2 regions of the Leptolyngbya boryana PCC 6306 genome follow, and region 1 is predicted to be linked to the other one. Evidence: riboswitches for the same ligand, from Rfam matches in the RefSeq annotation. Region 1 holds a riboswitch; the other holds the start of a gene.

Region 1 (7,587 bases):
AGCTAAGCGAATGTTCTGGCGCACCGTGAGCCAAGGCAGCAATGAATAGTTCTGAAACACCATCATTCTTTCTGCTCCGGGTTTGCGAATTTCTCGCCCTTCGAGTAAAACGGAACCTGAAGTCGATCGCTCTAGTCCCGCCACAATTTTTAGCAACGTAGACTTCCCACAGCCCGAATGCCCAATAATCGAGATATATTCGCGCTCCCCGATCGTTAAATTGACATCTTTGAGAATCACAGTTTCGCGATCGCCGTTTTTATACGATTTAGAAAGCTGCTGAATTTCAAGAAATGCTGGTGCATATGACATCCCAAACTCAGGCTTTGGCGCATTGAGCATGTTGAATTTTGTCATGAAGAACTCCTTCTAAAATACTCGTTAACTACGAAAAATAAACCTAGGAAAAATAGACTTTTGTAGCTTGACTCGCCCGAATCTCGAAACTGTTGAGATACCCGACTGGATCGCTTGGGTCAAACGCTTTCTTGTCGATAAATGCTGCTGATGGCTCAACTTTGTAATCCTCAGTTGGACAAGCAATTCCCAACTCTGCTGCGACTTCGCGATAAATATCGGTGCGCCAAGATTTTGCTGCAATTTGATCCGCATCTTTCGGAATTTCTTTGATTTGTCCCCATCTCGCTGCTTGGGTCATCAGCCATAAACTGCGCGATTGCCACATAAATGTAGAATGCTCATCTTTGACGTGAGGCACATCTTTCGGCATGTCGAAGAACATGGTTGTCGAATCTGATTTCACGGTTCGATTTTTGCCATCAAATCCGCCGTAGTTGTAGTCTCCGACGATCGCTGGTCGAGTAAATTTCACATTTGCTCCGGTATACGATCGCGCTGAAATAATCTGAGCGACTTCTTCTCGATTTTGATCACAGTAGCGACAGGCTTCGATCATCGCTTTGAGTAATGCCCGATAAGTTTTGGGATTCTCATCAATAAAAGATTGCATGACCGCAAGTAAGCGATCGGGATGTCCATTCCAAATCTCTCGTCCTTGAGCAAAAGTAAACCCGATGCCTTCATTCCCTGAAATTGCCCGTGTATTCCAGGGTTCAGCGACCATGTAACCTTGCATTGCGCCAATCCGCACATTCGTCACCATCTGGGGCGGGGGCACAATAATCACTCGAAACTCTTTGAGTGGATTGACTCCTGCTGCTGCAGCAACGTAGCGCACAAAGTACTCGTAGATTGAAGAACTGAGGACGACTGCCCAGACTCGTTGCTCTGAAGGTAAGTTATCAAAGTACTGTCGAAAGTCTTGCCCAAATGTGTCTAAGTTGCCGTTGTATGCTGACCAAGGACGCAATCCTGACTCCCACATTGCGCGATTCATCGTCATCGCATTTCCGTGATGATGAATGGTCATGCCAGCACACATCGGAGCATGGCGCGCGCCTTCTGCTCCAACTCGCGCATTTGTAACTGCTCCGGCAACGACGGGAGCCGCATCTAAGCGACCGAAGATTAAGCCATCTCGTGAGGTCGCCCAACTGGCTTCACGGCTCAATTGTACATTCAAGCCATATTTGCGAAAAAAACCTTTTTCCCAAGCGATCGCAAATGGTGCACAGTCATTGACTGGAACATAGCCGAGCGTCAAATTCGGTTTTTCTAACTCGCTCGATTGAATCACAGGAGTAACTGACATTGCAGCCTCAGAGAGTCCTTGGGGTGCACGACTGGCATTGATCGCACATGAAGGCAGTGAAGCTGCCACAGTCGAGGTTCCCGCGCCGATTAAAAATGCTCGTCTTGTCCAATTTCTCATGCTCTACTCTCTGCATTCGGAGGATGTTCAGTTGAATGTCGGGTTCGGTTTAATGGTGCTACAGTAACTTCGGCTTTAGCGTCTAAAGCTCCTAGAATCAGGGACTTTAAGTTTTGAAACCTCTAAATTTTCAAGATCTGCTAAGCCTACAAATTGCTATCAATCGTTCCTGATAGCACGCAATTCTCTAGAGAGTTTCTCGAAGCTAAACCGATCGCCGACGATGTGTTACTAGAGCTTCAAGCTGGGCTAATCCAAAATCTAATAGCAATCCTGTTAAGCCAATGACAAACACGGCTAAAAACACAGAGCTAAGATTCAATCGACTCCATTCATCCCACACAAAGAATCCGATTCCCACTCCGCCAGTTAGCATTTCGACTGCCACAATCACCAGCCAAGCAATTCCCAGGCTAATTCTCAAACCTGTAAAAATGTACGGCAAGCTAGCAGGGAGCACAATCTTCAGAATCCGCCGCCACTGCGGCATTTCTAACACTCGCGACACATCAATATAATCTTTTGGGACACTCGATACGCCCAACGCAGTGTTGATAATCGTTGCCCAAAGTGAAGTAATGAAGATCACGAAAATTGCTGAAGGATCAGCCAGATTGAAAATAGAAAGCGCGATCGGTAACCAAGCCAGCGGTGAAACAGGCTTAAAAATCTGAATGACTGGATTAAGCGCCATCATTGCTTTTTCAGACATGCCAATCAAAAAGCCGACTGGAATCGCAACCAATGCCCCCAAGGTAAATCCAATCAATACTCGTCGCAAACTCGCAAGTAAGAGCCATCCTAATCCCAAGTCTCCGGGACCTCGACGATAAAACGGATGCAGAATGTAATCCAAATTCGCAACCAATGCTTCAGGAGGCGTTGGAATCAATTCAGGTTTGGCAAGTGCGATCGCCCACCACAGCACAATCACACCTAGAAAACCTAGGAACGGTAAAAAGACACGATCGCGACTAATAACTGGACGAACCCGCCGCCCCATCGCTTGAGAAACAACAGCAAACATTGCTGCCAAATTGATTTGCAGGATCATAAGTTTAGATTCTCCAGAGCCAAACTCTCGAATGCTGACGAAGTTAGCTGACGGGCGAGGGCTGCGAGATGCCCCCCATTGGGTTACTTAGAAATAACTAAGCTCACAACAGTAAGCCCCGAATAAACTGGTTCCTCCGCTTCAGAGATTACTCTCTGAATTAAGCTGACCGACTCGAATAGGAGATACTTTACCATCGAAGTATCAAAATGAACAATCTTTCTTTAGAAGTATTTCATGATCCTCTCACAACAGAATGCATAAAAATTCTCAATCGATTGGATAGTTTATCGATCGAACACTGTGCCCCTCTCCGATCTCTAGAACTAAATCTGCCTGCTTTAGTAGGGGCGGAATGAATAATTCAGGGTGTAAGGCTTGCCAAAAGTACTCGACAAATTCATCGATTTCAGCATCACTCATTCCAGCTTTACCTTGAGCAATCATTTTATGCTCAGCTTCTTTCCGCCATTGTTTGCTCAGTTGATACTCTGGAACATAGAGAATCACGAAGCGATCGAGTAATTCCCACAACGGTACATAGCTCTGTAATTGCTGATTCATGGCTTGTGCGAATTGCTGATCTGCAACGATCTCGAACTCAGAAACAATCGGGCGTACGCCCACAAACCATCCCTCAAAGAGAATAATATCTGCCTGTGTAATGAGTTCTGGCTCACTGCGATCGCCTTCGCCTCCATGAGCCGATTTATCAAATCTGGGCAGTGAGATCGGAAACTCTCCCCGCTGAAACTGCTGTAAAACCTCAATGCCTAATTGCACATCATGCGTTCCAGGTGGTCCTCGACGAATCATTCGCGGATCACGAGTTCGCAACCGAACTCGATCGACATACGGCGAATACAAATCATCAAGTGACCAACTCACAGTCGAGTAGCCGAGCTTGTTGAGAAGCAGCGCAAGGACTTTAGTTAAGGTGGTTTTTCCAGTGCCTTGCCCACCTAGAAAAGCCTGAATGAGAACACGAGATTGAGCGTTGCGCCAATGTGCAATCTGAAAGGCTAAAGGTACCCAGATCTTCTTAATGGTGTCAGGGTCGGGCACAATTTCGAGTTCGTTGCAGAGTTCTACGATCGCAGCTTCGTGGATTTTAAGAAACTCGGATCGATTCCTTTCAGACTCATAATCAATATCCATAGAATCAAGTCTTTATCCGTCGCAATTCTATTATTGAATCAAAAAAACCGGGAGAATCTATCCCCCGGTCTATAACCCCTGAAATCAAACCCTAGCTCGTGCAGCGATTATTTAGCAGCAGCTTTTTGTACTTCGCTCTTTCTCGCCTTGAACTGAGTTGCCAGATTTTCTAGTTCAGAACTGCTGAAGTTATCGCGCAATGCTGCAAAGAACGTGCTTTCTTCTTGACGAACGTGATCCATGATCTCATCCATCAACTTGTTCAATGCAGACATGAACTGATCCGACATCATGTCCATTTTTTCCATCGCTTCAAGTGCGGGGAACCAGGAATTTTGCTCATCGTAAAGTTCTTGCAAGTCGCTTTCAGCATACTTACCTCGAACTGCGGGATAAGCAATTTCGTTTTCAGCGATCGCATGAGCGCGTAAGTCACTCGCCAACTGAGTGAAGAACTCTTTGCGCTTCATTTGATCTTGCGTTCCTTTGATTTCAGCAAACAGAACATTCACTTTTTGGTGATCCATCCGAATCACATCTTGAATGTTCATATCAGACTTGCCACTCGCTTGCGTGACAACACTACCTGCTACACCAGACAGTGCCGCAACCGCATCTTGAACCCGGCTCCACAGTCCTTGGTCTGCATCCATTCCGGTCAATTCGCGCACGCCCAACGTTTCGAGAACGCCTTTGAGTTGCTCTTGGTGAGCACGGTTTTCAAAGTTGACAGTATTTAGTGGAGTAATCGCCGCTTCGATATCTGCACCCACGCGCTGAGCAGCTTTGTGAATCGTGATTCCGGTCATCACTTGCTGATGCTTCATCAATTCATGTTGAAACACCTTTTCATACATGGTCAATTCGGAACCAGACATCATCTGATCCATCTTGCTGACGAATTCGCTAATCGTCTGCTTCGGTTCAGATGGCACACCATATTGAACAATCACAGTGTCCAAGATTCCCAGATTCTTCTGGTCATCTTTCAGCATCTCTTGAAAGCGCTTGGCAATCTCAGAATCTGTCGTTGCTGAAATAAATTTCTGTTCATTAGAGATGATTAATTCTTGAACAGCTTTCATATCCGCAAGCTTCATCGCGATCGCTTTGCGTTTCGTGTCGTCTACTGTTGTAACCATAATGAGTGTTCTCCAAATTTGCTCTTATTGAGATTTCGGTATTCGTTCCAGCTTTGAGCTTCGCACAGGCATCTAGAAACAACATCATTCCCGTGGTTGACTAAAATGTTGGGTAAATCACCTTCGGGATCAGACTCTAGATACACGTAGAATCTAAAATTTCGTCTTTAGATAGTTGCCTTTTGCTCAGTTGTGCTAGACGCTTTTGAATAAGAATAAAAAATGGGATGCTTAGGCGAATCGTGCCGCTAGGACTGTTCGCACATCACGTGAGAGAAATGCTAGGAGCAAGTATCGATGTCTACTTATGATGTGGTCATAATTGGTGCAGGTCACAATGGATTAGTCTGTGCTGCCTACCTACTCAAAGCTGGGTACAAAGTGCTTTTGCTAGAAAAGCGATCGGTTCCAGGTGGAGCCGCGACAACCGAAGAACTTCTACCCGAAGAAGCACCTGGATTTCGCTTTAATCGATGTGCGATCGATCATGAATTTATCCATCTTGGTCCAGTGGTCGAAGAACTGGAGCTAGAAAAATACGGGTTGAAGTATCTTTACTGTGATCCGGTTGTCTTCTGTCCGCACCCGGATGGCACTTACTTTCTGGCGCATCAATCTGTTGAAAAAACTTGTGCTGGCATTGCTCAATATAGTGAGCGAGATGCGAGAAAGTATGCAGAGTTTGTGGATCTGTGGCAGCGCACGATCAACGCCATGATTCCCATGTTTAATGCTCCTCCTAAGTCAATTATTGATATTGCTGGAAACTATGATCTTAAGAAGATCAAAGATTTCCTCTCGGTGGTTGGTTCGACGAACAAAGCGCTCGATTTTGTGCGAACCATGCTTTCGAGTGCTGAAGATATTTTGCATGAGTACTTCGACACGGAAACCGTCAAAGCCCCTCTAGCTCGATTAGCAGCAGAAATGAGTGTGCCACCTTCTCAGAAGAATTTAGCGATCGGGGCAATGATGATGGCAATGCGGCATCATCCAGGGATGGCACGCCCGCAAGGTGGAACAGGTGCGCTGACTGCCGCCTTAGTAAAATTAGTACAAGCTTTGGGAGGAGAAATTCTTACGGATCAATCCGTGAAGCAAATTCTGATTGATGACGGAAAAGCAGTGGGTGTCAGAGTTGCAACAGGTCAAGAATATCGTGCGACTCGTGGCGTAGTTTCTAACATTGATGCGAGACGAGTATTTTTGCAGCTTGTTGATCCAAGCGATGTGGATTCAGCCGATGAGCATTTGCGAGAAAGGCTCGATCGTAGAATCGTGAACAATAATGAAACGATTCTAAAAATCGATCTGGCAATGTCTGAGCCCTTAAAATTTATTCATCACGATCACAAAGATGAGTATCTCATTGGTTCAGTGCTGATTGCGGATTCGGTTAAGCATGTAGAAATTGCTCATCACGATTCTTCGATCGGCAAAATTCCCGATGCTGATCCCTCGATGTACATTGTTCAACCGACGATGCTCGATCCGACGATGGCTCCTGAAGGTGGTCATACGGTGTGGATTGAATTCTTCGCGCCTTATTACGTTGAGAATGCTGAAGGAACAGGCTTGAATGGCACAGGCTGGACAGATGAATTGAAAAATAAAGTTGCCGATCGTGTCGTCGATAAGCTGGCTGACTATGCGCCTAATGTGAAAACAGCTACGATCGCACGTGCGGTTGAAAGTCCTGCCGAATTAGGGGAACGGCTTGGCTCGTACAAAGGTAATTACTATCACATTGATATGACCTTAGAGCAGATGGTGTTTTTCCGACCTTTGCCAGAGATTGCGAATTATAAAACCCCGATCGAGAATCTTTATCTCACAGGAGCAGGAACGCATCCGGGTGGGTCAATTTCGGGAATGCCGGGGCGGAATTGTGCGCGAGTGTTTCTCCATGCTCAGCAACCGTTTTTGCAGACGTTTCGGGATGCAGGCAGTTCGATCAAGTCTGTGTTTGATGGGTTGTTTCAGAAATAATCGCGATCGATGGTTTGATCATCATGGTTTTGACCATCGTGTGGTTGATTTGACAAAACAATCATCGTGCTGGTTACTGACAAATCAATTGAGCTTTGCTGCGTTGCTATCTCGCCCCGGATTAAAATCGCGGGGCTAACCGTGCGAACTCCCTGAAGGGACTGTTGGGGTTGAGTGGTGGGTTAGGAGATGGAGGGATTGGGTCATTCTAGGCAGGATGTTTTGTCAGATCGCGCTCATGTCACTTTGGAAGCTTTACTATCACTTCGTTTGGGCAACCCATCAGCGGCTTCCTCTGATCAAATCGAGCAGGGAAGCACCGCTCTATCAATTCATCCAGCACAAAACGAATGACTTGGGTGGCTATCTCCGCGCAATTGGTGGGATAGATGACCATGTTCATCTGATCGTCTCGATTCCACCCAGTCTTGCACTTGCTCAGTACGTTCATT
Region 2 (7,587 bases), 2.5 Mb from region 1:
GGGCATCGTTTTACTGCGGGTTGAGCGATGCCCATTCAGTCAATCCGCTGCGCCAAGTTTTAGCGGTGTTAGAAGAACCCGTCGCAGCGATTCCTTATGATCCGTTTGGTCATTATCATTTTCCAGATGCGACTCTCCCGGTGTATGGAAATTTAGAAAAATATCGATCGGCGATCGCGAACATTTCTCCTCAAGGTGCGATCGAGCTTGTCGAACTTGAAAAACGGTTTCTCAAACTCTACGAAGGCTTACGCGGAATTCCAACGCTCGCTCTACGCAGCGATTGGAAATTAGCCCCGCTTTTGTTGAGTCGTTATCTTCCTTCGTTGCTGAAATTGCTCCCGAATTTGGGGATGATTCAAGCTTCTGTTGGCGATTTGATGGATCAAACGGTTCGTGATCCTTGGGTGCGAAGACTCATCGATTTGGAATGTTTCCTATTGTCTGGATTAAAGGCTCACGGCACGATCGCGCCTGAAGTTGCCTTTATGTTTGGAGAGCGGACGAACTCTGTAATTGACTATCCGATTGGGGGAAGTGGCGCGATCGTCGATGCGCTGGTGCGAGGCTTGAAAAAATGGGGCGGATCGCTGCGATTGGGTACGCATGTCGAGAAAATTCTCGTGGAATCCGGCAAAGTTCGAGGCGTGCGGTTGCGAAATGGCGAAGAATTAAAATCAGCGATCGTCATCTCTAACGCCACAATTTGGGATACCTATTCGCAACTTTTAGATCCCCTGCCGAATACTCAAGACGCACTCAAAACGCCAGCGATCGAGAGTTTTATGCACTTACATCTTGGAATTCGTTCAGATGGTTTAGAAGGTTTGACAGGTCATCATGTGGTCGTGCATGACGATCGAGACATCACGACTCCTGGAAATACCTGCATGATTTCGATTCCCTCGGTTTGGGATGCGACGCTTGCTCCAGATGGGCATCACGTTGTTCATGCTTACACGTTAGAACCTTTTGAAGGTTGGGCGCGAAATGCCGAGTATGAGCAGAAAAAACATCAGCGATCGCAGTCGCTATTTCGTGCCGTTGAGAAAGTCATTCCAGATTTGAAATCCCGCATCGTCTTGGAACTGATTGGAACTCCGCTGACTCATGCGCGATATTTGCGACGATATCAAGGCACATACGGAGCCGGAATTCCTGCTGGACAAGGATTATTTCCGAGTTGTTATACGCCAATTGAGAATCTCTACCGAGTTGGAGATAGCACCATGCCCGGAATTGGTGTGCCTGCTGTTGCGGCTTCGGGAATTCTCTGCGCGAATACACTCGTCGATCCGGCTCAAACACTTGAATTGGTTGATTTACTTTGACTTTTTTTCTTCAATTTCGAGGTGAAATTGCTGCGCTGATGGCTGCTTTGATCTGGGCAACTGCCTCGATCGTCTATACGGGCGTTGGACGGCAAATCAAGCCGCTGGCTTTGAATTTCACCAAGGGCTGGATTGCGATCGTTTTGCTCATCCTGACCTTACTCCTCACTCAGCGGAATATTCCCTCGATCGATCCTGCTCATTTTCTCCTGCTCTTTCTCAGCGGCACGATCGGCATTGGCTTCGGTGACACTGCCTATTTCAACGCGCTCAATTGCATCGGCGCAAGAAGAACCCTTTTATTTGAAACTCTTGCACCTCCTATGTCTGCTGTGTTTGCCCTGCTTTTTCTCAAAGAGCAGATTTCAACCACGGCTTGGCTTGGGATTGGATTGACGATTGTCGGAGTCGTTTGGGTGATCTTAGAACGGGCTTCTGATGTTCACGAAAATTTCCGTCCGCTTCGGGGCAGTCTATTCGGACTGCTAGCCGCGATCGGACAGGCAACAGGTGCCGTTATGTCAAGAGCCGCACTGGTCAGTTCTGAAATTGACTCACTCTGGAGTACATTAATTCGGCTTTTAGGCGGTACGATCGCACTGCTCATCTGGATCTTGCTGCAACGCCAATCGGTTGAACTGGTTAAACCCGTACAAAATCGTCGATTGTTTGTCGTGATTGCAACAACGGGATTCGTGAGTACTTATTTAGGAATTTTACTTCAGCAAACGTCTCTGAAATTCGCTGCAACCGGAATCGCACAAGCCTTGAGTAGTACCAGTCCCTTATTTGTCATACCCTTAACTCGGATTTTGGGCGATCGCGTTAGCATACGATCTGTCATGGGTGTCCTGATTGCGCTGTTGGGAGTGGGTTTATTGTTTCAGCGTCAATGATTTTAATCACTGGTAGGTAACAGGTGATGCTGGGTAACATTTACAACGTGATACGATGCCGTGTAACAATGTCTTTCATAAATCTATAGAACAACATTCAGTGATTTTGCTAACGCAGATATTCAGAACTGCATAGTATCTCTAGAGGAGGAAAGCTACGGGACTAACACGGGGTCGCTACGATTTCAATTCCTAGCAACGTCAATGTTTGAGGAAAGAGTTGTTTATGCAAGTTTTGTTAGTGGTTTCGGGATTATTTTACGTAGCCGTGATGCCAGTTCTCTTCATTAGCTGGCTCGAATTTTTCCGTCATGATCAAGATGATTTAACCAAGAAAGAGCAACGGATATCAGGCTTAGTGATTGCGATCGCGTGTCTATTTTGGGTCATCGTTCTCCCCTTCGCTTACTTAGAACTTCTGGATAAATTTAAGCGTTCTAGCCGTGCCGCAAGACTCTATCAAAAAATGTTAACGGCTCCGAAAATCCAATCCTTAACGCCACCCGAAGATTTTCCCTGTTCTAATTTCTCGAACAACTGAGTGACATTTGCAACCAATCTGTATCTCGTGAGAGAAGACAAAGCGGCTGCATTTAGAAAATACTAAAGGTGGAAATGGAAGAAATTTGCTGTCAAGAACAATACAATATGTGAGGAAAATGGTACGCTCCAGTACCAGTTGTTATAATGGCAATGATTCTGCTACCGAGGCTGACTCGCTTACGTCCCTCGTTTTGTCTTATAAGTAGCAGTTCTTTCTCGCATGTCCGTATTAAATTAGCCAACAGCAAGATCAAACCAGAGTACCTGGTTTTTTGTTGTGGGTGCTTTTGTCAACACTTTAGGGAAGTCAATCTGTGGGTCGCTTAATTTGAATCTAAGCCCTTTTTAGGGTGCTTGAATTCAAAACGGAGGAACCAATTTTTGGGGCGAATCTCAAACACCCGTTTGAGAAAGACACCTTCCAGTCTTAGCCCGTCAGCTAACTCCGTCAGCATTGGGAGGATTCTCCAGAACGCAGTTCTCTGCGATTATGGTGTCCTGAATTTCGATCGTCTATCTGCGATCGTCAAAAATCCCTCACCCACCTCTCAGCCCTGTGTAGTTAGGAGAGGTTTCAAACTCGTGAATATTCATTCGATGCTCGTACGGCTCCAAGGCACGCTTGGACGGACTGATTTGGTTCAGAAAATGCTGCTGATGGCAGGTACAAGTCATGCCGAGGAGCCAGAAATCAATCTGGTCGTTGGTTATTCTCATTCGCCGAGTAGTCAGACGGCGCTGGATCTGACATTATGGATTGCTCACCAAACACGCTTGGCAACGGGTAAACAGGTGACGGTTCAAGTCGTGTATGTGATTGATGATGGCGTGATGAACCGGATTCCGGTTTTTAATAGCACCTCGAAACGCTCGAAAAAAGAAGCGGGAAATGAGTGGCAGACCAGCCGAACTGCGATCGCGGAATTAGAAACGATGGCAAGTCCGCAGTTTGGGATGGCGGAACTGTTTGAGCAAGCCGATCGCATCTTATGGAATGCGCGCTGTATGGCGGAAGAATGGCGCGGTTCCCTGAAGACGCATTTGCGGTTTGGGCGTGTTGCAAAAGAGTTGAAGGAAGTTGTCGAGGCTGAGAAGGCTTCGCTGTTGATTTTGGGATGTGATACAGGCGACCATCCGCTGGTGAGGCAATTGGGGGTGCAGTTCCCCTGTCCAGTGTTGGGAATTCCGTCTGTGTTGGAAGATTAGGGTGAACCATCGGCGATCGCGGAGATTTAGACGATCGCCTGGTTCAAAAAGTAAGCTTAGTTCCCCAACGAAAGGTATGGTTTTTAGTGGCGTTGGGGTAGCAGCTCAGAACTTATGACAGGAAAAATATTAGCGATCGCGGTGGGTGATCAGGGTCAGTTCGCGCAGTTAGTGACGGTACTGATTATTTTGCTGTTGGTGGCGACGATTGTGGCATTGCTGTCGCGACGGTTAAGAGTGCCTTATGTGACGGGATTGGTGCTGGCAGGAGTCGCGATCGCGGAATTTCTGCCTCGAAAAGTTGGATTAGATTCAGCGCTGATTATTAATTTGTTTCTGCCCATTTTGCTGTTTGAGGCAGCGATTAATACTGATATTAGTCGGTTAAGAAGTACGCTGAAGCCGATTTTGCTGCTCGCAGGTCCGGGTGTGCTGATCGCAGTTGGAATTACGGCGATCGGACTAAAATTTGGCTTGGCATTGGAGTGGATTCCAGCGCTGTTGGTTGGAGTGATTTTGGCGATTACGGACACAGTGTCGGTGATTGCCGTGTTTAAAGAGGTGGAAGTTCCCTCCAAACTGATCACGATCGTCGAAGGAGAAAGCCTATTTAACGACGGCATTGCGCTGGTGCTGTTCAGTTTGGTTTTGAAATTTAATTCGACTGGTAGCCTTGCGCTGACTGATGGGATTCGCGAGTTGGTGGTCGTGATTGTTGGCGGACTCGCGGTTGGCTTGGTTCTGGGGTATTTGGGAGTGGAATTGTATTTGCAATCCGAAGATGATCCACTCAGCAGTATTTTGTTGACTGTGGCGATCGCGCTGAGTGCATTTCAATTAGGTCAATTTCTGCATGTTTCGGGTGTGGTAGCAGTCGTGATTGCGGGTTTGATGTTGGGAAACTTGGAGCGATCGCGCAAGGTTTCGGCATCGAGTCGGATCACGGTACTGAGCTTTTGGGAGTATGCGGGATTCGGAGTCAATACGTTTATTTTTCTGCTGATTGGATTAGAGCTGCGATTAGATACGTTGGGGCGAATTTTGCCTGCGGTCTTGCTGGCTGTGTTGGCATATCAGATTGGGCGGATGTTGGCAGTGTATCCCCTACTCGCATTGGTAGGAGTGTTTGATCGACCCATTCCGCTCAAGTGGCAACACGTGCTGTTTTTGGGCAATATTAAAGGCTCGTTGTCGATGGCTTTGGTGTTAAGTTTGCCATCGAGTATTCCGGGGCGAGAATCGCTGATTGCGATCGTGTTTGGGTCGGTGTTGTTATCGCTGGTTGTGCAAGGGGTGGGATTGCCGTTTATTGTTCAACGATTGAAGTTGGCTCATCGTTCCGAGGTGCAAGAGTGGGTCGAAGGATTGCAATCGCAGTTAATGACGGCAAAAGCAGCGCAGGATGAACTCGACACCTTGCTCAAAAGTGGGGTTTTGCCGAAGTCAGTATATGAGGAATTGCGATCGAGCTATCAAATTAAAGTGGCAGCGGCCGAGCGATCGCTGCGAGATTTTTACAATCGTCGCTCGGAGAAATCTACTGTCCTTACCTTTCAGGCATCTCGGTTTGATGCAGTGAAGCGACGGTTGTTATTAGCGGAAAAAAATGCCTTGAATGATGCGTTGCGTAAGCGAATTTTGTCTGAGGAAGTTGTGAAAGGCAGATTGAAAGCGATCGATGAGCAGTTGTTGAAGGTTGAGGATGATTGACGCTAAAGCTGCATTAACGGATGATAGCGAATGCTGTCTGTAATTTTATTGTGTTATGACTTCTGCGAACCCGTACAGTGAAGCGATCGCGCTTCATGTCACCGATGCTCACCACGATCTTGTGATTCAGCGCCCGAGTGCGGGACTGGCGTTGCAAGGTCGAATTCGGGTTCCAGGAGATAAATCGATTTCGCATCGGGCGTTAATGTTGGGCGCTTTGGCTCAAGGCGAAACCGTTATTCACGGATTGCTTTTAGGAGAAGATCCAAGAAGCACAGCTAGTTGTTTTCGGGCGATGGGAGCCGAAATCTCGGAGTTGAACACGGAAGAGGTGCGAGTCAAGGGAATTGGACTGGGCAATTTAGTCGAGCCTGTGGATGTTTTAGATGCGGGAAATTCTGGCACAACCTTACGATTAATGCTCGGAATTTTGGCATCGCATCCGGATCGATTTTTTACCGTAACCGGAGATGGATCATTGCGATCGCGTCCGATGTCTCGTGTCGTGAAACCCCTTCAGCAAATGGGCGCACAGATTTGGGGACGCAAGCAAAATTCGCTCGCGCCTTTAGCCATTCAGGGGCAGGTTTTGAAACCGATTCATTACCATTCGCCGATCGCGTCTGCTCAAGTGAAATCCTGCGTTTTACTTGCTGGATTAATGACGCAAGGAAAAACAACCGTCACCGAGCCAGCCTTGTCGCGCGATCATAGTGAACGGATGCTGCGGGCGTTTGGAGCAGATTTAACCGTTGACCCTGAAACCAATAGTGTGACCGTAACCGGACAGTCTCAATTGACCGGGCAGACGGTTGTTGTGCCGGGAGATATTAGCTCAGCCGCATTTTGGCTCGTTGCAGGGGCGATCGTACCTGGGTCAGATTTGACGATCGAGAATGTTGGGGTGAATCCAACCCGAACGGGTGTCTTAGAAATTCTCGAGCGCATGGGAGCTGATATTACCTTGGAAAATCAGCGGGAAGTTGCAGGCGAACCTGTAGCAGATTTGCGGGTGCGGCATAGTGCATTGAAAGCTTGTGAAATCTCAGGCGATGTGATTCCAAGATTGATTGATGAGATTCCAATTCTGGCAGTGGCAGCGGCATTTGCCGAGGGAACCACGATTGTTAAAGATGCGGAAGAGTTACGTGTGAAAGAGAGCGATCGCATTACTGTGATGGCGACGCAGCTAAATCAGATGGGAGCTTCGGTTCGAGAACTCCCGGATGGAATGGAAATTACAGGTGGAACGCCTCTGAAAGGGGCTGAAGTGGATAGCTATACGGATCATCGGATTGCGATGAGTTTAGCGATCGCGGCGTTGAATGCTGCGGGAACGACGACGATTCATCGGGCAGAGGCGGCAGCGATTTCGTATCCAGATTTCACGCCGACATTGCAGCGGGTTACGGGGTTAGGTTGATAAATTTTCGGAGAATCTCGGAAATTGCTTCCACCTGTAAATTTCGGGTTGATTTGTCGATCTCACTCTCCCGCACAGGGTTTTAAACCCCGTGCTAACTGTGCAAAGTCCCTGAACGGACTGAATCGCTATATTCTGGTAGTCTCTTTAGAGACTTCGCACGGTTAGACCGTGATTTTCAATCACGGGCGGGAAAGCGCAATCAATGATCAACCCAAAATTTACAGGTGGAATTGCTTTACGCAGCGGTGAGTGCTGCGATCGCTTCAACCTCGATTTTCAACCCTGGCACAAAAAGGCTCTCGACTTGTACAAGGGAACTTGCAGGCAAGTGCTGTTCAAAGTAGCGAAATAAAACAGTTCTAAGCTGACTCAGTTGTCCTAGCTCGGTAACGAATATCGTGACTTTGAGTAATCCTTGAAAGCTCGTCTTTTCTGCTTCGAGAATGCCTTGCATCTGTTCGAGAATCACTTCAGC

The links. A riboswitch is a leader RNA that binds a small molecule or an ion and turns the genes downstream of it on or off. The one in region 1 is predicted to bind cyclic di-AMP.
Region 2: it holds a riboswitch for cyclic di-AMP, as region 1 does, so the genes downstream of both, LEPBO_RS0126310 (universal stress protein) here and ntrB (nitrate ABC transporter permease) in region 1, are expected to answer to the same signal.

What each region holds. Positions count from the first base shown of each region.
Region 1 covers NZ_KB731324.1:2,733,403-2,740,989, forward strand. Annotated here, with positions in the region: gene LEPBO_RS0113730 (ABC transporter ATP-binding protein) at 1-357, opposite strand, end outside; gene LEPBO_RS0113735 (ABC transporter substrate-binding protein) at 401-1,792, opposite strand; gene ntrB (nitrate ABC transporter permease) at 1,998-2,846, opposite strand; cyclic di-AMP (ydaO/yuaA leader) riboswitch at 2,864-3,023, opposite strand; gene LEPBO_RS0113745 (hypothetical protein) at 3,117-4,004, opposite strand; gene LEPBO_RS0113750 (hemerythrin domain-containing protein) at 4,112-5,146, opposite strand; gene crtO (beta-carotene ketolase CrtO) at 5,444-7,135, shown strand; gene tnpA (IS200/IS605 family transposase) at 7,374-7,587, shown strand, end outside.
Region 2 covers NZ_KB731324.1:5,251,018-5,258,604, forward strand. Annotated here, with positions in the region: gene LEPBO_RS0126290 (phytoene desaturase family protein) at 1-1,331, shown strand, start outside; gene LEPBO_RS0126295 (DMT family transporter) at 1,328-2,227, shown strand; gene LEPBO_RS40375 (hypothetical protein) at 2,454-2,768, shown strand; cyclic di-AMP (ydaO/yuaA leader) riboswitch at 3,112-3,236, shown strand; gene LEPBO_RS0126310 (universal stress protein) at 3,353-3,976, shown strand; gene LEPBO_RS0126315 (cation:proton antiporter) at 4,091-5,686, shown strand; gene aroA (3-phosphoshikimate 1-carboxyvinyltransferase) at 5,742-7,109, shown strand; gene LEPBO_RS0126325 (RidA family protein) at 7,348-7,587, opposite strand, start outside.